2 regions of the Cellulosilyticum sp. WCF-2 genome follow, and region 2 is predicted to be linked to the other one. Evidence: riboswitches for the same ligand, from Rfam matches in the RefSeq annotation. Region 2 holds a riboswitch; the other holds the start of a gene.

Region 1 (11,798 bases), 2.2 Mb from region 2:
TATTTCATGTGAATGGACAAGATGTATATACCTCACCTAATATATTTTTTCTATACCAAAAAGGAACACCTCAATATTATGAGGCTTACAAACAGCCTTTTTCTAATGATTGGTTTAATTTTACACTTGATTCTGGTGATGAGGATTTCTTGAAAAAGCTACATATTCCATTTGAAAAGCCTATTCCCATCAATAACATGCAATACTTTTCTTTGCTGATTAAAAATATGACATATGAATATTACGCTGGGCAGAATTATGGCCGTGAAGCATTAGACCATTATATGAGGCTTTTTTTATTAAAAATAGCTCAGGTCATACCCGCTCTTAATAAGGGCATTGAAAAGATTCATCATGACAAATTCTCTCTTTTACGTAGCAAGATTTATAGCGCACCTTATGAGAAATGGTGCATTGAGGGTTTAGCACATGAAGCTACGCTTAGTCCTTACTATTTTCAGCGTTTATACAAAAAAAACTTTGGCGTCACATGCTTAAAAGATATTATTAATGCGCGTATTGAATATGCTAAATACTACTTATCACAAACCAATCTTTCTATTAAATATATTGCTGAAACTTGTGGCTATGAAAATGATGTACACTTTATGCGTCAATTTAAATCTAGCACAGGTTTGACTCCTAGTGAGTTTCGCTTACAACAATACAAATCTTAAAAAAGCATTTTTCATCAGTAAACAAGCAAGATTAGTCATTGTTAAGACCTTTTGTTAAGGCTATCATTAATCTATATGGATTAAGAAAGAGGTGGAACCAATGAGTTTTTCTAAAGATTTTATGTGGGGCGTGGCAACTGCTGCTTATCAAATAGAAGGTGCTTATAATGAAGATGGAAAAGGGCTTGGGATCTGGGATACCTATTCTAGACTTCCTAACACCATTAAAAACGGAGAAAATGGAGATATAAGCTGTAATCATTATCACCTTTATAAAAACGATATTATGCTTATGAAGGAAATGGGGATCAAGAACTACCGTTTCTCTATTAGTTGGCCTCGTGTATTTCCAGATGGCATAGGTAAAATTAATAAGCAGGGTTTAGACTTTTATTCTGACTTGGTGGATACCTTATTAGAAAATGGGATTACCCCTTTAGTGACGCTCTACCATTGGAATTTACCCAATGCCTTGCAAAGAAAAGGAGGGTGGCTAAATCCAGAAAGTAGCGATTGGTTTGCTGACTATACAAAGGTAATCGTTGACCATCTTTCTGACCGCGTAACTTATTGGATTACGATTAATGAACCTCAAGTTTTCGTAGGATTAGGTTATAAAGATGGGGTGCATGCGCCGTTTTATAAACTTCCTACAAGTGAACTGACACAAATGTCTCACAACATTCTTTTAGCTCATGGAAAAGCTGTTAGAACCATTAGACAGTATGCAAAGAAAAAAGCGATTATTGGCTTTGCTCCAACAGGTCCTTGTTCTATTCCTCATTCAAGATCAACAAAGGATATTGAAGTAGCTAGAAAGTGTAGCTTTGCCCTGGATCGAGATAACTTTATCTTTACAAATAGCTGGTGGGGGGACCCTATTGTATTTGGCCAATATCCAGAGGAAGCCTATAAAGCCTTGGGAGAGGATATGCCTTCCATTAATCCAGGAGATATGGCTATTATCTCAGAGCCTATTGATTTTTATGGTGCTAATATTTATCAATCTCAAAATGCTTTTGCTACTCCCAAATATCCAGGGCAACCAGTAACGAGTTTAGGATGGGCAATTACGCCGGAAGTCTTATATTGGTCACCTAAATTTTTATATGAGCGATATAAATTACCTATTTTAATTACTGAAAATGGTATGGCAGGTTGTGACTTAGTTCATCTAGATGGCAGGGTGCATGATGATTATCGTATTGATTTTTTGACTCGTTATATTAGTGCTTTAAAACAAGCTGCTGAAGATGGCATAGAAGTGATGGGATATATGCATTGGTCATTTCTAGATAACTTTGAATGGGCAAAGGGGTATGCGCCTCGATTCGGTCTTGTATATGTTGATTATCTTACACAGCGTCGTATCATCAAAAACTCAGGTTATTGGTATAAAAAGGTTATGGGTACAAATGGCGAAAGTTTATAAATTATTTCTATGAACCTATTAAGCTTGTTACATAAAAACAGAGAATTGCTGAGAGTACTGTAAGCTGTTCCCTGCCAAGTAGACAATTAAAAAATAAAAATTTTTTCTGCCAGTAGGTATAATCTACTGGCAGTTTTTATGATGCTTTAAATACATGTCACGTTTTTCACTGGGGCTAACACACCTAAATGTTTATGTACCATCTATAATATGTTAATCGAGACACATCACTAAGCTTGCATAATACACAGATAGTTTTAAAAAATTATGAGGATATTTAAAGAAAAATATAATTTGAAAATTGCAAAATATATTTACTTCAATTATAGTTAATATAAGCAAGGGGAAAATAAAATGACAAGAAGTAGGGTTAAAAAGAAAGGGGAGAAGAAATGAAAGGATTTAAAGCATTAGGAGCTGTAGTTGGATTAAGTGTATTATTGACTAGTACTATTATTTTAGGCGCAAGAACAAATCAAGAGACAAAGCTTGTACCTATAAAAGACGAAGCAGAATTAGTAAGGCTATTAACAGATAAAAAAATACTTGTAGAACCAGAAACTTTAAGTGAGTACGAAGTACTCAGAGGCTTAGAAAACACCGTGCCTAATACACAGGACATTGTAGCCAATGATCAGACTAGCGATATGAAAAGTGCCACATCAGAAGGTGGTTATTCAGAAACTAATATTCAAGAGCAAGGAGTGGATGAAGATGATGTACTAAAAAATGATGATAGATACATCTATAAACTAGTAGACCATAGTAAGATTATGATTATGGATACTCAACCTAGTTTGCATATTATAGGGAAGATAGAAAGTGATATGGTTCAGTTTAACAGCATGTTTTTAGAGGGTAACCAGCTTATTGTCATAGGTAGTGAAGGACGTCGTTATGAACCTAGAGAAATTCCAATTACTTTAAAAAACGGTGAAGTGGTTAATCAAATCGCTAGGCAGTATACCAATATTAGCATATACGATGTAAGTAATAAAAAAGAACCAAGATTAAAACGTGAAATTTCTGTACAAGGCAATAAACATACAATGAGAAAGATCGAAGATAAGCTTTATTTGGTTACAGAAAGTATGATTATGAGGAAAGCAAATAATGCTTATACAAAGGAAGATATATTGCCAGCTTATAAGGATAGCTTGCAAGGAGAAGAACTACAATTAGCTAAGCCTAACCAGATTTATGATGTACCCTGGGCTCAAACCAGATATATGTTAAATACAACTGTATTAACAACAATAGATTTAAAACAAAGTAAACCTACAGAGCTGAAAATGCTTTTAGGAGCTATAGGTAATGTTTATATGGATAAAGAAGCAATGTTTCTAGAAATCTATGGTGGCTATAGTACCATTAGCCGCTTTAATGTGGAGGGACAGAGCTTAAAGTATGTAGGAACAGGTGTCATAGAAGGCAGGTTATATAATCAATTTGCTATGGATTTATATGATAATTATTTACGCGTAGCCACCACTAGCTATAATCAGCAAACGTATGAAACCATAAATAATCTATTTATCTTTGATAAACAAATGAATCAAGTAAGCAGCTTAACGGGTTTGGCTCCTACTGAACGTATTTATAGTGCTAGATTTGAAGGGAAAACAGGGTATTTAGTAACGTATAAGCAAATGGATCCTTTGTTTGTACTAGACTTAAGCAATCCTAAAGAACCAAAGGTAAAAGGTCAATTAAAAATTCCAGGAGTAAGTACTTATCTCCATCCCATTGCAGAAAATTTAGTAGTTGGTATTGGAATAGCCACTATGGATGAAGAAGAAGGTGGCAGTCAATATAGCAATGCTTCGGCTCTGCAAGCAGGAATTAAACTATCCCTTTTTGATGTGAGTAATCCAAATGAACCAAAGGAAGTGAATAAAATTATTCTAGGAACTAGAGGGAGCTACAGCAGTGCCCAATATAATCACAAAGCAGTTACTGTTCATAAGGGAAAAGCAATGCTAGCTATTCCTGTTACAATTATTTATAATAAAGAAAAAAACTTAGAAAATTTTTATGGCGCGTATGTGTTTGCAGTAGAAAATGGTAAGTTGGTAGGAAAAGCTAAACTAGGAAGGCTTACTAATAGCTATGGGTATTATTATGGCTATAATGAAGATCGAGTGTGTTACATAGGTAACAAACTTTACTACTTATATGAAGATAAAATAAATGAGTATGAAATAAGTAACTTTAAACGACTTCAAACTTTAACAATGCAATAAAATAATTGTTACTTTCTTTAGAGGGGAGTATAATGTTGATTAAGAATTAAGAATTAAGATAAATAAGAAATAGCAAGGGAGCTTGTGGGAGCAGGCTGAGAGGAAGTCATCTAACTTCGACCTTTATAACCTGATTTGGATAATACCAGCGAAGGGAGCAACCAGTGAACTCATAGTAGGTCATACCCTAATGGTATGGCCTACTATTTTTAATTATATAAAAAATAAAGAAGGAGAAAGTCAATGCTTGATGATGTGATTGAGAAAGTAAGAAAACTAGTACCACTTATACATTGTATTACAAATTATGTAACAGTTAATGATGTAGCTAATAGCTTATTAGCAGCTGGTGGTTCGCCTATTATGGCAGATGATTTAGGAGAAGTAGAAGAAATGACAAGCTTATGTCAAGGTTTAGTCCTTAATATTGGAACGCTTAATCGAAGAACAACAGCTTCTATGCTCTCCGCTGGGAAAAAAGCTAATGAATTAGGACACGTAGTGGTACTAGATCCAGTGGGAGCAGGTGCTTCAAAGCTACGTACAGAAACAGCTCTTCAGCTAATAAAAGAGATTCACTTTGATGTTATTAAAGGGAATATTTCAGAGATTAAAACTTTAGTCTTTGGTGATGGGAATACACAAGGTGTAGATGCCGCAGAAGGTGATGGTGTAACAGAAGAGAATTTAGATGAAATGATTTGTTTTGCTAGAAAGTTAAGTGAAAGGACAGGGGCTATTATTGCTATTACAGGAGCTATTGATCTTGTGGTAAATACCAGTAAAGCTTATGTAATTCGTAATGGTAACCCATTAATGGCCAAGATTACAGGGACAGGCTGTATGCTCACAGGCATTATGGCAGCTTATGTAGCAGCTCATAGGGAAAAGGCTATAGAAGCGGCGGTGATGGCCATAAGTGCTATGGGATATTGCGGAGAAATTGCTTATGAAAAATTAAAGCAAATAGAGGGAGGAACCTCGACCTATAAAATGCTAATGATTGATGAGATAAGTAAACTAACTGATGAAAAACTAAAAGGGGGTTGTAAAATTGAAGTGCGATAAAAAGGATTTATTACTTTATGCTGTAACAGATAGAAGCTGGGTAGGTAAAGCCAGCTTAGAAGAGCAAGTCAAAGAAGCTTTAGAAGCTGGAGTTACTTTTTTACAACTAAGAGAAAAAGAGTTGTCAAAGGAAGCCTTTATTGAAGAAGCAAAAAGAATAAAAAAGCTAACAGATTTTTACCATATTCCTTTTATCATTAATGATGAAGTAGAAGTTGCCTTAGCAGTAAATGCAGATGGTGTCCATGTAGGACAAAAGGATATGGAAGCAGAGAATGTAAGAAAGCTAATAGGACCTAATAAAATTCTAGGTGTATCAGCCCAAACAGTAGAGAAAGCCTTACGTGCAGAAGCTAATGGTGCTGATTACATAGGTGTAGGTGCTGTATTTTCCACCTCAACCAAGCAAGATGCAAAAGGGGTATCTTTTGAGACCTTAAAGGCTATTTGTAATGCTGTACATATTCCAGTTATTGCAATAGGGGGGATTACCAAGGATAATATGGTGCAATTAAAAGATTCAGGGATTGTAGGGGTAGCAGTGGTATCCGCTATATTTGCTAGTCAAAACATAAGAGAAGCAACCTGTGCCTTAAAGGAGAAAGCAGAGCAAGTAATAAGTAGGTGAAATAGAAATTTGTCTTGGCGTTTATGAGAAGTACGTCTGAGAGAAAATGAGTGGGTATGGGTGCCTTCCGTTGTTCCGGTTCACATTTTTTGAAGCACTAAGTTCACTTATTTAGATGAACGGCAGAACTCACTTCGTTCAAACAGCTGCCTAAAACCCATCTAAAACGTTCACTAAGTGCTTCTAAAAAATGCCCCAAGTCACTACTCCAGGTACCCATACCCACTCATTTTCACAAACGTTGTTGACCTCATAAACATCCAAGACAGTGAAGCGGCGTGGAAAGAAGGCGTAACGACAGTTAAAAAATACTCGAAGCCAAGGGCAGGCGCCCAAGGCAATAACGTATAAAGCTTCCCATAAGTCTATTTTGCCAAGAAGTAGCTCTGTAAGGAAGCTAGGGAGCCTTACAAGCATTATTGATCTCTTAAGCGTTCAAACCCCTAAGTGAAAAGTGCAGAAAAAAGATAATAACAAGTTTTGTTTTTTCTTGAAAACACTTAATGGAGGCGACTTTACGCGTTATTGCTGGTAGAACTGAGAGAGGGTGGCTGTCCTAGCGGAACCACGTAGGATAGTCACCCTCTCTCAGTTCCGCCCAAATAGCCTAGTAAAGCCACCGACAAATTTCTATTTATGGTACCAATTGAATGGATAGTTATCAAAGACTAATAAAGATAAAGAGGTAATGAAATGAAAAAAATATTGACGATTGCGGGTTCAGATTGTAGTGGTGGTGCTGGCATTCAAGCTGATATGAAGACGATTACGGCGCATAAGATGTATGCCATGAGCGTGATTACAGCTTTAACAGCTCAAAATACCACAGGCGTTTATGGTGTAGTGGATGTAGCAGCTGATTTTGTGGGAAAACAGTTAGATGCTATTTTTACAGATATTGTACCTGATGCTGTAAAGATTGGTATGGTATCTAATGAAGGAATTATTAAAGTAATTGTAGAAAAACTTGTACAGTATGATGCAAAACACATTGTAGTAGATCCAGTCATGGTGGCTACTAGTGGTGGTAAACTATTAAATCTAGGTGCAGAGAGGGCTTTAGTAGAGAAGCTCTTACCATTAGCTGAAGTCATTACTCCTAATATTCCAGAAGCTGAATGCTTATGTGGTTTTTCGGTTCAAAGCAAAGAGGATATGTTAAAAGCAGCTGAAGTGATTTCAAATAACTTGTCAGGGGCTGTACTTATTAAAGGAGGGCATTTCACAGAAGGTGCTGATGACCTATTATATAACAAAGGAAAAGCGCTATGGATTGTAGGAGAAAGAATTGCTACAGATAATACCCATGGGACAGGGTGTACATTATCTTCAGCTATAGCATGTAACTTGGCAGTAGATTTCACTCTAGCTGAAAGCATAGAAAAAGCAAAGTTTTATGTAAGAGGTGCATTAGAAGATGGGTTAAATCTAGGTAAAGGGAACGGACCTTTAAATCATTGTTATAACCTAAATAAATGATAAGCATCTTAGTAGAACAATTAAAGCCACCTAATATCCTTTAAGTAAAATCTATGAGGAGAGATTTGGTGGCCTTTCTTTATTTTAATTTAGAATGAGAGACTAAATAATATTTTAAATTTTAAAATTATTAATGTGAATAATTATTTATGAAATGTTTTTAAATATTTAGAGAAGATTTGTTACATCTGCTACGATTTGTTCTACTGTTAAGCGATTTTTATAAAGTACGTCATTAACATCATAGCGATCAAGGAATTCTTTCCTCAATCCATAATTGAGTACCTTCACATCTGAAGCACCATAAAATCTTGTAATTTTCTCACCAAAACCACCGTCTAATATACCATCTTCTAAGGTAATAACGATATCATGAGTTGCTTTAAGGGATTCTAATAATGGTTTATCAATACCAGTAATATAGAGTGGATTGATAAGAGTTGGGGTTATACCTGTTTGATCAGTAATGGCATTTGCAACTTTAGTGCCTAGTGTATAGAATGTACCCAATGCCACAATAGCCACTTTATTTCCTTTGTGTGTGACTTGATATTCATTAAGCTTACTAAAATCCTTAATAGCAGGTTCACCAGTAGAAAGCATATTCCCTCCTGGCACACGGATAGCTACTGGATGTTCCTTTTGAGTAGTACTCCAATCAAGTAGAGCTAGATATTCTTCTTTGGTAGTAGGTGCTAAGTAAACCAGATTTGGGATATTAGCCATTAGAGGAATATCATAGATTCCAAGGTGTGTTACATCATTCATACCATATACGGAAGCAGCATACACAATGATGGTTGCTGGATTATTATTAATACAGAGGTCTTGAGAAAGTTGATCAAAGGTTCTTTGAATAAAGGTGCTATAGACACCATATACAGGGATACCACCATTAGCTGCAATACCTGATGCAAGTGCAACAGCGTGTTCTTCAGCAATGCCCACATCCACAAATTGTTTACCGGCTTCCTTCCTTTTATCTTCGGTGAAGCCCAAGACTGTAGGCGTTGCAGAAGTAATAGCAACTAGGGCCCGATTTTCTTTCATTTTTTGTAGCAGAAAATCACTTGTTATACTAGAGTAATCCTCACCGTCAAAAGTAAGGGTAGGTTTCCCTGTCTCTATGTCAAAGGGCATACACCAGTGCCAAGACTCCTTGTTTTCTTCAGCTAAGGCATAGCCTTTGCCTTTTTGTGTACAAATATGAACAACGATTGGATGGTTAATATTTTTTACTTTTTCAAAAGCAGTAATAAGCGTTTGTATATCATTACCTTCTTTTACAAAAAGGTAATCAAGACCCATTGCTTTAAATAAGTTACATTCGGCCTTTCCTTCTGTCTCTCTAAGTAGTTTAAGGTTTTTGTAAAGGCCACCATGGTTTTCTGCAATAGACATATCGTTATCATTAACAATAATAATGAGGTTGCTATTAAGTTCCGGTGCAAAGTCTAATCCCTCTAATGCTTCTCCGCCACTTAAAGAACCGTCCCCAATAATGGCAATGATGTTTTCCTTATCTCCTTTTAAATCCCTAGCTTTTGCTAAACCACATGCAAGGCTGATAGAAGTTGAAGTGTGACCGATGGTAAAGAAATCATGTACACTTTCCTTTGGATTACTATAGCCGGTTATATCATCATAATGTGCTTCGTAAAGGAAAGCATTTTTTCTTCCTGTAAGCATCTTATGGCAATAGCTTTGATGAGAGACATCATACACCATTTTATCTATTGGTGAATTGAACACATGATGAAGTGCGATTGTAGCTTCCACCATACCGAAGTTTGGTCCAAAATGTCCACCACGTTTACTTAGTTTTTCTAAAAGTGCTTGACGCATTTCCTCTGCTAATTCCTTTAACTGCCTATCATTTAATTTGTGTAAATCTGATGGCTGATTGATTTGTTCTAAATACATTGTGTTTCCTCCTAACGATGTTAAATCTCTTTAATGGTTTGAGTAATTCTAAGTAAGCTTACCTGTTTTACTCTATCTTCATAGTGTTCTACAAAGGATGAGTCTATTGTAAGCCTTGGAGTGAACTCCAAGTCAATACTTTTTTGTTTTTCTCTATTTTAGGATTAAGATAGGTGTAAGTTAGATGATTAAGGGCATAATAAAACCTCCAATAAACATGAAGTAGGTGCAGACTACTAAGTGTTTATTGGAGGTTTTCTGCTTTACTCGGCAGGTGTATTTCTAGATACCCATTGATTGTTAGTAGCAGATTTCTTTGCTTTATCGTGAAAATATTTAGTGCCTTCGGTGCTTTGATTAGATGAATCGCTGCACCATTCATTATTAGTGGGTGATTTAGGTGCCTTGGAATTACTCATAGTATGTGGCCTCCAATATGATTGAGTTTAAGAGTACATATTTATTATGATGCAAGGACGCTAAAAACATACCGGAAAATCATGGTTGAAGGCAAAGTGATGTTTTTAATAAAAAGCGGAAGCTTTGACTCATGTAACTAAGTTACAGAGATAAAAGCCATTTATTAATAAGATAAAAGTAATTAGAAAAAAAGGAGGACATTTATGGCAATCCAAAAAAGAAAAAGATATGCAAGTGTATTAGAGAAAGAATGCGTGGCTTGTGGCACTTGTATTTTAGTCTGCCCTAAATTAGCCATTACAGTACCGAGAGGCATTTATGCAGAGGTGAACACAGACTTATGCATAGGCTGTGGGCTTTGTAAAAAAGCGTGTCCAGCCTCTGTGATTGAAATGATTACAAATTTAGCAGAAGAGGAGATTAATAAAAATGAAAAAGAAGGAATGGTATAATTATTTATGGATTTTCTCTTCAATCTATTTGATTTTAGGGTTTATTAATATTCTTTTTGCATGGGTAGGATTAATTTGTTTCTTTGTTCCACTTATTATTTCCATAGTAAAAGGAAATAAGACTTATTGTAATAAGTATTGTGGTAGAGGGCAACTGTTTGAAGTTTTAGGCAATAAGCTAAAGTTATCTAGAAGAAAAGATATTCCTGCTTTTCTTAGAGCTAAATGGTTTCGCTATGGCTTTCTCATTTTTTTCTTAACCATGTTTGTGAATATGCTATTTACAACCTATTTAGTCTTTGCAGGAAATAAGGGTTTAAAAGAAGTTGTTACTTTGCTGTGGACGTTTAAGTTACCGTGGAACTGGGCTTATACAGAAAATATAGTAGCACCTTGGATAGCACAATTTGCGTTTGGCTTTTATAGTGTGATGTTAACCTCAAGTGTGATGGGCATCATAACAATGGTATTATTTAAGCCACGATCATGGTGTGTTTATTGCCCTATGGGTACTATGACACAAATGATTTGTAGAGGGAAACATCATTGATTTTAAAAGTAGCTGTTGCAAAATGAAGGTGTTTGCAACAGCTATTTTTATACTTTTAGACGATTGGATTATACAAGGATAAAATATATATCTTACATCAAATAAACTACATTTTAGTAGAAAATTAAACAATTATAAATAAATTTGGTGACAACATAAATAATATGTTGATATAATCAGTTTACACATTATTTAAACGAGGTGACTGGATGCTAGAATTGCTTTATTTAGAGGTAGATATATTAGGAATTGTTATTTTGATGATGTTGCTATTTAATCTCATAAAAAATCAGAGGAGAAAGATGCTACTCGACCAAAATTTATTTGCACTATTATTGATAACCAATCTATTTCTATTAATATGTGATGCGGTCATGTATCTTTTAAATCATAGACAATTTGCTTATGCCAGAGAATGGAATATAGTTATTACAACCATCTATTTTATTTTAAGTCCATTAATTTGCTTTTTTTGGCTGCTTTATAATGATTATAAAATAAATCAGAATAAGAAAAGATTATTAAAATATATGCCTATATATGTTATTCCCACTATAATAAGTACCTTTCTAACATTATTAAGCCCTATTACGGGATGGATTTATGCTATTGATAAATATAATGATTATCACAAGGGGAGTCTATTTATAGGCATTCCTCTTTTGGCATTTACTTATTTATTTTATGCGGCTTATTTAACCATAAAAAAAGGGAAGGAAAGTGATGATTTAACAAAAAAGGAATTATATCATTATATGCTTATACTTCCTATAGTCCCCTTTATTGGAAGTGTTGTGCAGTCATTTATATGTGGCGTATCGATTACTTGGATTTTGGTTACGTTGACGTTGCTAAATATGTATATTAATATACAAAATCATCAAATTTACACAGATCAGTTAACAGGTTTGTATAATAGAAAATTT
Region 2 (11,798 bases):
ATAACACCTGCTGAGCCAGCAGTAAAGGTAACAGAGCCATTAGCTACAGTTGCTTTTGCGCCGGTATAAGCATCTCTTACTGGTGTTCCATCTTTAAAGATAGAAGATACATTAATTGTTGTACTACCAGTTGCATTTAATGCTACAACGACTTTATCAGAGATACCTTCTTTATTATAGGTGCGACTAAATACATAAGGAGAAGAACTAATAACAGTATGAGTACCAGCGCCTATAGAAGGGTGGTTCTTTCTAAAGGTACCAATGATTTGCCAGTGATTAAGTGTTGATTGATTCACACTTGACCAGTTCATGTCAGAACGACTTGGTTGATCCTTATCAGAGCACGTTTCGCTGCCAGGTCTATTGGTTTCATCACCATAAAAGATTTGAACACCTCCAGGAGATAAAAGTAAAGCTGTACCTAAATTAGTCATATTAGCCCTAGTTAAGCCTTCGTCATGAGATGAAATATAACTAAGGACATTCCAATTATCCTTTGTATTAACTTTACTTGCAATATCTTGATAAGTATTATTAATAGTATTTAGATTGCCATCTTTAGGGAAGAAGAAGTTAATAAGTGAGTCAAATTTACCGGTTTCGAAGTATTCAGCTTTATATTCTACACCAGTATTATATACTTCACCAGTCATCCAGAAATCATCATCCCAATTAGCACCAGCTTTAGTTGGATTAGCAACACGCCACTCTTTAAGTGCTGTATTACAAGCATCCTTTAATTGTCCCCAGCGGAATGGTTCTACGTGTTTTGCTGTATCAACTCTGAATCCATCAATACCAAATTCACGCACCCAAGCAGCTAACCATTTAATATTATACTCAGTAGGAGCAACGCCTAAATCAGTTCTTAAGCTTTTAGCAGCAGGAACAATCCAGTTATCATAACCAGAAGTTTCTTGTGACCATTTTGTTTTTAAAATAGGTGCTAAACCTTGATTGCTAGTTACTTCTGTTTTAAAGTCTGGTAAACCTGCCAGGTTCATACGAAGCTCTGAATTATCTCCAGCAGTATAGCCAGCTACACCAGCACGAATCCAACCAGAACTCCACCATTTTGCCCAGGCGTCATTGTGTCCAGTGTAATCAAGGAATAGGTCATGATAGCTATGCCAAGTTTGCCCATTACTAGGTGACCAATTAAGTAGCTCAGATTTACTATGATTGGTTGGCATAATATCATACTCTGTCATATCTTTCATGCTTAGATAACCAGGGTGATTCATAACAATGTCTAAGATAACACGAATACCTTGTGAGTGCGCTTCATCAACGAATTCTCTCATTTCAGCAACTGTTCCCATATTTTTATCCATCATGGTATAGTCAAGTGCATAGTACCCATGATAAGCATAGTGTGCAAAGTCACCACTATTACCACCACCGACGTAGCCATGCATTTGCTCATAAGGTGCAGTCATCCAAATAGCATTAACACCTAGATTTTTGAAGTAGCCTTCTTTTAGTTTCTTAGTAAGTCCTGCAACATCTCCACCATGAAAAGTACCGATATTTTTACCAGTAGCATCTACTTTGACACGCCCATAGCTAGTATCATTAGAGGTATTACCATTATAGAAACGGTCTGTCATGGTAAAATAAACAGTAGCATTATCCCAAGTAAAATAGGGATCATCATCAGTAGAAGTAATGGGAACGTTACCAACCAATGAAGTAGATAAGCTGGCTGCAAATAAGTTAGGAAAAATCATAGTAAGTGAGATAAGAATAGAAAGTAAAAACTTAAGAACTGCTTTTTTGGAATGAATCATTATAACTAACCCCCTTATTAATATAGATAAATTTTTTGCGCTTAACAGTAAATAAATCCTCCTTTCATTAACTAATAATAACAAGCACAAAATAATGACCAATAAGGACAAAAAATTTACACTTTTATTATCTAATTTAAATAATAAAAACACAATGAGAATGCAAAAAAATGACTAAGATGTATAAAAAAGTGACGTAAAATGATACAAAGTAATATTTTAAACCTATTTTCTTAGATGCGTATGAGATCGAAAGAGATGGGAGAAGTATGTGTATAGATGTGTTTAAAGATAGTGGAATTAATCTTGTAGATTCTTATAAAATTCATGTGGTTTTTATTATATTTTGCTATATTTAATATGTAGTTCAAAAATTATGTTATCATAAAAGAGTAATAAATAAGGAGTACATATAAGGAGGCATTTTATGAGTTATGTAGCAGATAAAAATAGATACCAAGAAATGAAATATAATCGTTGTGGGAAAAGTGGCTTGTTACTTCCGGCTATTACTTTAGGGTTATGGCATAATTTTGGAGATGAAAATAGTTTAGCCAATGTAAAGGAAATGCTTTTTGGAGCTTTTGATATGGGTATTACGCATTTTGATCTAGCAAATAATTATGGTCCAAGTGCAGGCTCGGCAGAAAGCAACTTTGGAGAGGTGATGCGTACAGACCTTAAGCCATACAGAGATGAACTTGTGATTTCTACTAAAGCAGGCTATGGTATGTGGGAAGGACCATATGGAGATGGTGGTTCAAAGAAATATTTAATTTCTTCTTTAGATCAAAGCTTAAAACGAATGAACTTAGATTATGTAGATATTTTCTATCATCATAGAAGAGATCCAGAAACACCAATGGAAGAAACAGTAGAAGCATTAAAAAGTATTTTAGATCAAGGGAAAGCCTTATATGTAGGGATTTCTAATTACAATGCAGAAGATACTAGAACAATGATTAAACTTATGAAAGAGGCAGGGGTAAGGTGCCTGATTCATCAGATGTTTTATAATATGTTAGAACGTCATAATGAAAAGGTTATAGATGTGTTAGAACAAGAGCAAGTGGGTGCTATTGCATTTTCACCTTTAGCACAAGGCCGTTTAACTAATAAATATTTTAATGGTATTCCAGCGGATTCAAGAGCAGCAGGAACAAGTCCTTTCTTAAATAAAGAGGGGATTACAGATGAGCTTTTAAAGAAAACAAAAGCACTTAATGACTTAGCAGAAAGCCGTGGTCAAAGTTTATCTCAGATGGCTTTAGCATGGACACTTAGAGGTCATGTGACTTCTGTTATTATAGGAGCTAGCAAGCTTTCTCAGATTAAAGAAAATGTAGGGGCTATTCAAAAATTAGACTTTACAGCAGAGGAACTTCAAGCAATTGATAAGATTTTATTAGGTTAAGTAATAGGCTCATTTAAAGAGTAAAATAGGATATAGGCTATGGAAAAATAAACTCCATAACCTATATCCTATTTTGTTTCGTTCAAAGTAGTTTTCATTAAATCAGCCATGGCAAGGGTGATTTCTTCATCAAAGTTAGTCTTGGAAGTCTCGATAGCGGCTTTTAGTGTTTTTAAATCAGCAGAGTCTAAGGGGATATCGCTATATTCAGTTTTAGCAAGTTTTAAGATGTTTTGATGTAGCTCATCTAAATCACTAAAGAGACTATCTCTGAGAAAGTCATAGGGTTCATAGTAAAAGGTTTCAATCTCATAGAGGGTATCAATATCAAAAGAATCAGTTGTTTCATAAGTAGATTGGGCTTCATTATAGGTATCATAAAGGTAATTTCCTGAATCAGAAATTTCTAAGATGGCATGATAAACCTTATTGTAGCTAGAATTAACCACATAAGTACTTCTGCCTTCTTGAATAACCTCATAGCTATAATCAGGGTATTTTGTTGAATCAGAAGCAGGACTAATAAGTCCGGAAATCCAACGACCAATAATTCCTACAATAATAGTAAGTACAATAAAAATATGTGGCCAAAATCTCCAAATAACTAAGGAAGGAATATCAATTTTAGAATCCCTAAAGAGTTTCTCTCTATAGTTATTTCGTGACATTTGTTGCCACTCTAATTTTTCAGGTAAAGAAAGTTCATCATTTTTTGCTTTTTCTTTAAGGTGTTTTTCATATTGGCGACGTTGCTTTAGAAATTCCTTTTGAGCTTTAGTTTTCATAAGTAGTCTCCTTATAAATGATAAAAATATATAGAATATTAAGATTATTATATAGTGAGTAGGTTAAACAATCAATTTAAATAAAAAAATTTAAAATTGATATCTCTATAGAGGAAATGCTGTGTACTGCAATAGGAATTAAAGATTCAAAACTAAAGAGAGTTAGTATATAATAGCTTTATAAATACTTAGGCTATTATAGAAAGCAAATAAAGTACATAAATAAAGGAGATAGATCATGAACAGTAAGGTAGATGAAGCATTAGCCCTTTTTAAAGAAGGTTTTTCTTGTTCACAAGCTGTATTTGCAGCTTATGCTAAAGATTTAGGTATGGATTATGAAATGGCCCTTAAAGTATCACAAGCTTTTGGTGGTGGTATGGGTGGTATGAGAGGTGAATGTGGAGCTGTAACAGGTGCCTACATGGTGATTAGCCTTTTATATGGTAGAACTAAAGCTGAAGATGGAGAAGCAAGACTTAAGACCTTTACCATGGTAAAAGATTTTGCAAAACGCTTCAAAGAAAAACAAGGAAGTACAGTATGTCGTGATTTATTAGAAAATAAATCAGGTAGCCATTATGATATGTGTAGTGATTATGTAAAAGATGCATGCATCATTTTAGAAGAGCTTTTAGAAGAATATAAATAAATGATAATAGTTGATACATAGGGGCTCATATAAAAGCACTAACTTTTTTAGAAAAGTTAGTGCTTTTATATAAGAAACCTTTCTTAGCCAATAGAGAGGTACATTTTCATTTTCTTACTTGGTAGGTAGGCCTCATTAAAATACTACCAATAGGTATAAAATAATTAGAAAAATACTGGGGATGGAATACAAATTAGTCTGACTTTATAATCAGTATATAAGCAGTCGACTGATTTGATTTAATAAATAACAGGGAGGAAGAAAATGAAATATTTATCTAGACCATTAATAGATTGGGCGATTCATGAAATTGAAACCAAGTACCCAGAAGATATCAGTATATTAGTAGGTCATAAAGGATGGCGTATACCAGAAGATGGGGAAGAGGTGGCTTTTAACTTTTTCATTCCAGCTACCGATAAAGGCTATTCTTTAGCACAAACCTTCATCATTAATGAAATTGGCTATGATTTATTTCCTATGTCATGGGAAAGAGTAGAAGGCCTCGCTGAAGTAAATGAAAGTTTAACCACTTGCCTTGCTGATGGTATTATTTTATATGCCAGGAATGAGAAAGACAAAGCACGCTTTATTCAATTACAACAGGCATTAAAAGACCACTTAGCAGACCACAGTTTTACTTTTAATAAGGCTTTAGAAAAGATTAATAGTGCCATGGAACTTTATAAAACTATGGCATTTGAGGAGTCCTTATGCCATGTGAGAAAGGGAGCAGGTTTTATAAGCCAATATTTAGTCGAAGCGATAGCAACAAGCAATGGGACTTATATGAAAAATGGCCCACAAGATATCATTTCAACATTAAAAGATTTTAAGCAAGTACCTGTGCATTTCATAGGGTTATATGAGCAGTTGATTAAAGCTGAACAAGTAGAGGTAATAAAAACATTAAGTTATGAGCTCATCAAGATGACAAGGGACTTTTTTTCAAGTAAAGATACAAGAGTAATAAAAGAAGAAGAGTGTGAGTTTCAGGATTTGGCTGCATGGTATGAAGAAGGGCGTTATACTTTTAGACGTATTGGCTATTATTGTGAAAAAAATGACCCATTTAATAGTTTTTCTTGGGGATATCATTTTCAGCGTGAATTTGATTGTATTCAAAAGGATTTTGGACTTAAGGAAATGGATTTGCTAGGGGTATTTAATCCAAATGACCTATCCATTTTTAAAGAAAGGTTAGATGAGATTGAAGCATATATTGTATCTGAAATAAAAGCACATGGAGTAAAAATACGAATTTATGATACCTTAGAGGCATTTTTAAATCATATGAATTAAGAAAGGGCGATGTGCAGTGAAATACAAAAATGCCGCTGATATTTTGCCTGATCAACTTCTGAGAGAAGTACAAAAGTATACTTCAGGAGAAGCTCTTTATATACCTAAATACAAAGCTCGCAAAAAGTGGGGAGAAGGTTCAGGTGCTAAAGCTTTTTATGATAAGCGAAATGAAGAAATTCGTATAAAATTCGCTAGTAAAATAGCTATTGACGTATTAGCAGAGGAATATAATCTTTCAGTAGAAACGATTAAAAAGATTGTTTATAACAATAAATAATCTTTTTAGAAACTTGTAATAGAAGTGAAATACAAACTAATAGGTGAGTTGTGTTATAATGAGGGCGAATACTTATGAGGTAAGGAGGATGGACCATGGATATTATGACATCATTAGAAGCTATGACAGCTAAGCTCGATCGCATAGGTAGGAGGTCTATAGGCCTTATTATGACAAAGGGTGCTTTACATGAAGGGCATATAGCTTTGATAAAAGCAGCAAGAGCTGAAAATGAATATATTATAGTAAGTAGTTTCTTGCATTCACATGAGTTTTCTTCTGAAGAAGCTTATAAGCTCTATCCTAGACAGGTGGAGGAAGATCAGGAAATAGCTAGTAAAGCAGGAGTAGACTTTTTCTTTTGTCCAAGTTATGAAGGACTTTATCCTAATGGTAGTAGTACTTATGTAAGTATCTATACACCACTTATGAATCGTCTTGAGGGTCAAATACATCCTAAGTATTATCAAAGCTTTTTAACTACGGCAAATTTACTACTAAGTTGTATTAGACCACAGCGTTACTATATCAGTGAAAAGGATTTTCAAAAAAAAGCCCTACTTAGTCAGCTTATACGTGATTTTCACTATGTTTGTGAAATAAGAGTCTTACCTACCGAGAGAGAAGCAGATGGACTTATTATAGGAAGTAGAAATACTTTATTAGAGCCAGAAGAAAGGCGATTAGCACCGCTTCTTTATCATACGCTTAAAAAAGCAGAGTTAGCTTATCAAAGAGGAAATATTAGTAGTTATAAGCTTAAATTACTTTTAGAGACAGAAATAAAGCGCTATTATCGTATTCAGCTAGAATATGTGGATGTGTTAGAAATAGAACGCCTAACAAGTATAGAAACCATTATTGAAGAAGCGCTTATAGTAATGAGTATACGTCTAGGGAGCGTAAGGCTTTCAGATTATATTTATCTTAAGAAATAAAGGTTGATTTAGAAGAAATATTCTGATATGATTTGCTTGTATGAAATTAATATTTAAATAATACATAAAATAAGAAAAAGGGGAGTCTGTGCGACAGGCTGAGAGGAAACTAAAGTTTCGACCCATAACCTGATTCAGATCATGCTGACGTAGGGAAATATTCGAGGATAGCACTTCGAAAGAAGTGTAAGTAACAGGATATGCCGAAGCCAGCATATCCTGTCTTTATTTTAAGCTAAGAAGGTGAAACATTTTTTAGTTAAAGGGCTATTAGCTCTACAAATAAAGTTTCAAATGGATATGTAAGGTTACAGAGAAACTCCCTTTAAAAAGGAGAGATTACATGAAATATCATACACAAATGGAAGCCGCAAAAAAAGGTATAATCACTAAGGAAATGGAGATTGTAGCTAAAAAAGAGTATATGGAAGTAGAAAAGCTTAGGGCCTTAGTAGCAAAAGGTGAAGTGGCTATCCCATGCAACATTTATCACAAATCTCTTTCTCCAGAGGGAATTGGTACGGGTCTTAAAACCAAGATCAATGTCAATTTGGGGATATCAGGAGATTGCAAAAACTATGAAGTAGAATTTGAAAAGGTGAAGGTGGCACTTAAGTTTGGTGTGGAAGCTATTATGGATCTTAGTAATTATGGGAAAACAAATACCTTTCGTAAGCAACTTATTGAGATGTCTACAGCTATGATTGGTACAGTACCTATGTATGATGCTATTGGGTACTTGGAAAAAGATTTAGTACATATTACACCACAGGATTTCTTAAAGGTCGTAGAAGCTCATGCCAAAGAGGGTGTTGACTTTATGACGATTCATGCAGGGATTAATAGACGTACAGTAGAAGCTTTTAAACGTGAAGGACGTAAGATGAATATTGTTTCTAGAGGTGGTTCTCTCTTGTTTGCTTGGATGGAGATGACAGGAAATGAAAATCCATTTTATGAATATTATGATGACGTATTAGAAATTTTAAGACGTTATGATGTTACCATTAGTCTTGGAGATGCCTTAAGGCCAGGATGTCTAGAAGATAGTTCAGATGCAGGACAAATCGGAGAGCTTATTGAACTTGGCTATCTAACTAAGAGAGCATGGGCAAAAGACGTGCAGGTTATGGTAGAAGGCCCAGGTCATATGGCAATGAACGAAATAGAGGCCAATATGAAACTACAAAAACGTCTATGTCATAATGCACCTTTTTATGTATTAGGACCATTAGTAACAGATATCTTCCCCGGTTATGACCATATTACTTCAGCCATCGGTGGTGCTATAGCAGCAGCCAGTGGTGCTGATTTCTTGTGTTATGTGACACCAGCTGAACACCTAAGATTACCGGATGTAAGTGATGTTAAAGAAGGAATCATAGCAAGTAAAATTGCAGCGCATGCAGCAGATATTGCTAAGGGCTTACCACATGCAAGAGATTTAGATAACAAGATGGCAGAAGCAAGACAAAAGTTAGATTGGGAAGAAATGTTCGAAGTAGCTTTTGATGGAGATAAGGCTAGGGATTACTTTGAAAGTATGCCACCAGCTGAAAAACACAGTTGTTCTATGTGCGGTAAAATGTGTGCTGTTAGAACAACCAATCGCATCATAGAAGGTAAAACAGTGGAATTACATGAAGAGTAAGAATGAATAATGAAATATTAGGTGTTGAGAGTGAAGAAACAAATAATCAGTGCATAACTTATTATTCATTTTAAATTTTTATATAGGGAAATAGGTCTGAAAAGATGAGGAAGACTAGCAAATGGAAGGGGAGCACCTTGCATTTGTTTTCAGAAGGACAATTAAATAGCTAGGGAACTCGTGTTTCGAGGTGAGAGGAAGCTTTTAAGTTTCGACCGACTAAATGAAGCTAGTGCTGCATAGAGGCTGTTTAATTGTACCTAAGATTATCTTGGTTTTTTGAGGTTTAGAGAGTTAGGACAATAGCCAAAGAAGGTATAAGGTCTCTAGCACTTAAATAAATCAAAAGAAAGAGGTAAAAAAATGAAAACAAAAAATGCTATATTAAGAATGGTGATGCTTGCTATATTAATTGCTGTTGGCGTAGTCATTTCACCGATTTTAAGAGTAGAGGGTATGTGTCCAATGGCTCACTTTATTAATGTGGTATGTGCTGTGTTATTGGGGCCAACAGATGCTTTTCTATGTGCTTTACTTATAGGAATCATTCGTATGCTTTTTATGGGAATTCCACCTTTAGCTTTAACAGGAGCTGTATTTGGGGCTGCTTTATCAGGTGTTTTTTATAAACTTTCAAAAGGTAAAGTATTAGCAGCTGTTATTGGAGAAGTTGTTGGAACAGGTATCATTGGGGCCATAGTATCTTATCCGGTTATGACTTATATTTGGGGTAGGACAGGGCTGACTTGGCTGTTTTATGTTCCCTCTTTTATTGGAGGAACACTGATTGGAGGCACAGTGGCATTTATCTTCTTAGGAGCACTTAAAAGAATCGGTATGCTTAGTAAGGTGCAGAGGAAGCTAAAAAGAGAAGAAGATAGACGGGAAGGAATGGAAATTTAAAATAGAATGATGACTTCATTTTATTGATAGTAGTTAAAGACAACAAAAATAGCTCTCCAAGTAGTATCAATACTTGAAAAGCTATTTTGGATTCCAGACTCTTGAAATGAACTTTCGTGACTAGCTAAGTAGACCTTAGGCAAAGCGCAAAATGGCTCCTCAGCACGTATGCGCTATAGCGTAGTGCCTACTAAGACTAGCTATGAAAGCCAAACCAATGAGTGAGGAGCTCCTAAAAGTCTTGGCCGGTGCACCCTATGCTAGGAAGCTAAGACCTTAAGACTCTGGTTTAAAACTTTATTTTGGGTAATGCGAGGTATAAAAACATTAAAAACAACTTATAAATGGCGCCTTCCTTGCAGCGCACAAGTGAACATTTTCCTTAAGTCCAGAGGTACCTATAACAATAGATTGAGACTTGGCTGACCCGGTCAGTTCCTCAAGTTGAAGCTGTGGTAATTATGCCGTGGGAAGTTATTTATTTTGTTTTTACACTTATGTATATGTAGTCAAAAATCCGATTCCCTAATAAGAAATAAAATAATTACCAAAATGAGGATAAAGAAAGGTGTTCGTATGAAGATTACCATGTATCAAGTAGATACGTTTACTAATGAGCTTTTTAAAGGAAATCCTGTTGCAGTTTGCCTGACGGAAAAGCCCTTAAAAGAAGCATTAATGCAAAAAATAGCAATGGAAAATAATTTGTCAGAGACCGCATTTTGTTATAAGGAAGGTGAGTGCTATCAGATTCGTTGGTTTACGCCAGAGGTAGAAATCGACTTATGTGGACATGCTACTTTAGGAACAGCGTATGTTTTATTTAATGAAGTAGAACAAGGAAAGAAACAAATTACTTTTAAGTCACAAAGTGGTGAGATTATTGTCACAAGGAATAAGGAACGCTTTACTTTAAGTTTTCCAGTAAGAGAGGGAAGGGCGATCACTCCAAGAACAGATATTATCAAAGCCTTAGGGGGTAATCCTATAGCTTTTTATGAATCAAGAGACGTGATGGTCGTTTATGAAACAGAGGAGGAGATTACGAACTTAAAACCAGATGTAGGTCTTGTTAATCGTTTAGATGTTTTTGGTATCATAGTAACGGCAAAGGGGAATGAAGTAGACTTTGTATCCAGATATTTTGCACCAGGGTGTGGTGTATTTGAAGATCCGGCAACAGGCTCTTCTCATTGTACTTTAGTACCTTATTGGGCTAAAATATTGGGGAAAAATCAGTTACTAGATAAGCAGCTATCTAAAAGGGTAGGAACTTTTTATTGTGAGCTAAAAGAAGACAAGGTTTATATTAGTGGTGAAGCTATTCAGCTCTTTAAAACTAGTTTTGAAATTGATTTAAATAAATAAACTGAAAAATATCCTTTTAGTGTGAAGCTAAAAGGATATTTTTGTCATGACTAATATTTATAGGATCAGGTGGTTCACTATGAATAAGCTGTATGTCGCCACTTGAATATAGAGATTACGTAAAAAATAAAATGGTATAGAAATATCGCCAATCATATATTGAGATTGACGACATACAGATTTTCATTATTGCTACATGTACTTGACGTAGGCACTTCATTTCATTCGCTAGATAAGCTACTTCTTTGTTGTAGACTCTTATTTAACATCTTATTTTTAACCTTAATATATGAAGGTAAGAAGTAGAATTTCTAATAAAGAATTTTAATCCTATTACTAAATCATAGAAGTTCTAATGATAGCGTCAATAAGCGTGGTAAAATCTATTCCTTTAGCCTTAGCACTTTGAGGAATTAAGCTTGTTTCTGTGAGACCGGGAAGTGTGTTAATTTCTAACACATAGATAGTTTCGTTTTTAATAATGAAATCAATTCGGCAATAGCTTTTACAGCTAAATAAAGCCCATATTTTTTCTGAAATCTGTGTCACCTTATCTTGAAGGATTGAAGGTAGGAGCGCAATTTCTTCAAGAGCACCATTAATAGTATATTTAGAATTATAATCAAAAAACTGACCAAACCGAGGTTTAATACAAACCGTAGGAAAGACTTCACCATCTAAGACAAAAGAAGTAATTTCTTCACCGGCTATA

Evidence for each region. A riboswitch is a leader RNA that binds a small molecule or an ion and turns the genes downstream of it on or off. The one in region 2 is predicted to bind thiamine pyrophosphate.
Region 1: it holds a riboswitch for thiamine pyrophosphate, as region 2 does, so the genes downstream of both, thiM (hydroxyethylthiazole kinase) here and thiC (phosphomethylpyrimidine synthase ThiC) in region 2, are expected to answer to the same signal.

The regions. Positions count from the first base shown of each region.
Region 1 covers NZ_CP034675.1:4,120,169-4,131,966, reverse strand. The annotation lists gene EKH84_RS18745 (AraC family transcriptional regulator) at 1-677, shown strand, start outside; gene EKH84_RS18740 (GH1 family beta-glucosidase) at 778-2,109, shown strand; gene EKH84_RS18735 (beta-propeller domain-containing protein) at 2,502-4,352, shown strand; TPP riboswitch at 4,417-4,526, shown strand; gene thiM (hydroxyethylthiazole kinase) at 4,596-5,420, shown strand; gene thiE (thiamine phosphate synthase) at 5,407-6,048, shown strand; gene thiD (bifunctional hydroxymethylpyrimidine kinase/phosphomethylpyrimidine kinase) at 6,742-7,527, shown strand; gene EKH84_RS18715 (1-deoxy-D-xylulose-5-phosphate synthase) at 7,696-9,450, opposite strand; gene EKH84_RS22240 (hypothetical protein) at 9,714-9,869, opposite strand; gene EKH84_RS18710 (4Fe-4S dicluster-binding protein) at 10,074-10,322, shown strand; gene EKH84_RS18705 (4Fe-4S binding protein) at 10,300-10,872, shown strand; gene EKH84_RS18700 (GGDEF domain-containing protein) at 11,082-11,798, shown strand, end outside.
Region 2 covers NZ_CP034675.1:1,934,181-1,945,978, forward strand. The annotation lists gene EKH84_RS08545 (starch-binding protein) at 1-1,793, opposite strand, end outside; gene EKH84_RS08550 (aldo/keto reductase) at 2,221-3,207, shown strand; gene EKH84_RS08555 (hypothetical protein) at 3,276-3,992, opposite strand; gene EKH84_RS08560 (C-GCAxxG-C-C family protein) at 4,231-4,644, shown strand; gene EKH84_RS08565 (hypothetical protein) at 4,909-5,946, shown strand; gene EKH84_RS08570 (CD3324 family protein) at 5,963-6,226, shown strand; gene EKH84_RS08575 (4-phosphopantoate--beta-alanine ligase) at 6,322-7,164, shown strand; TPP riboswitch at 7,233-7,339, shown strand; gene thiC (phosphomethylpyrimidine synthase ThiC) at 7,508-8,815, shown strand; gene thiW (energy coupling factor transporter S component ThiW) at 9,179-9,718, shown strand; gene EKH84_RS08590 (PhzF family phenazine biosynthesis protein) at 10,295-11,086, shown strand; gene EKH84_RS08595 (D-alanine--D-alanine ligase) at 11,423-11,798, opposite strand, start outside.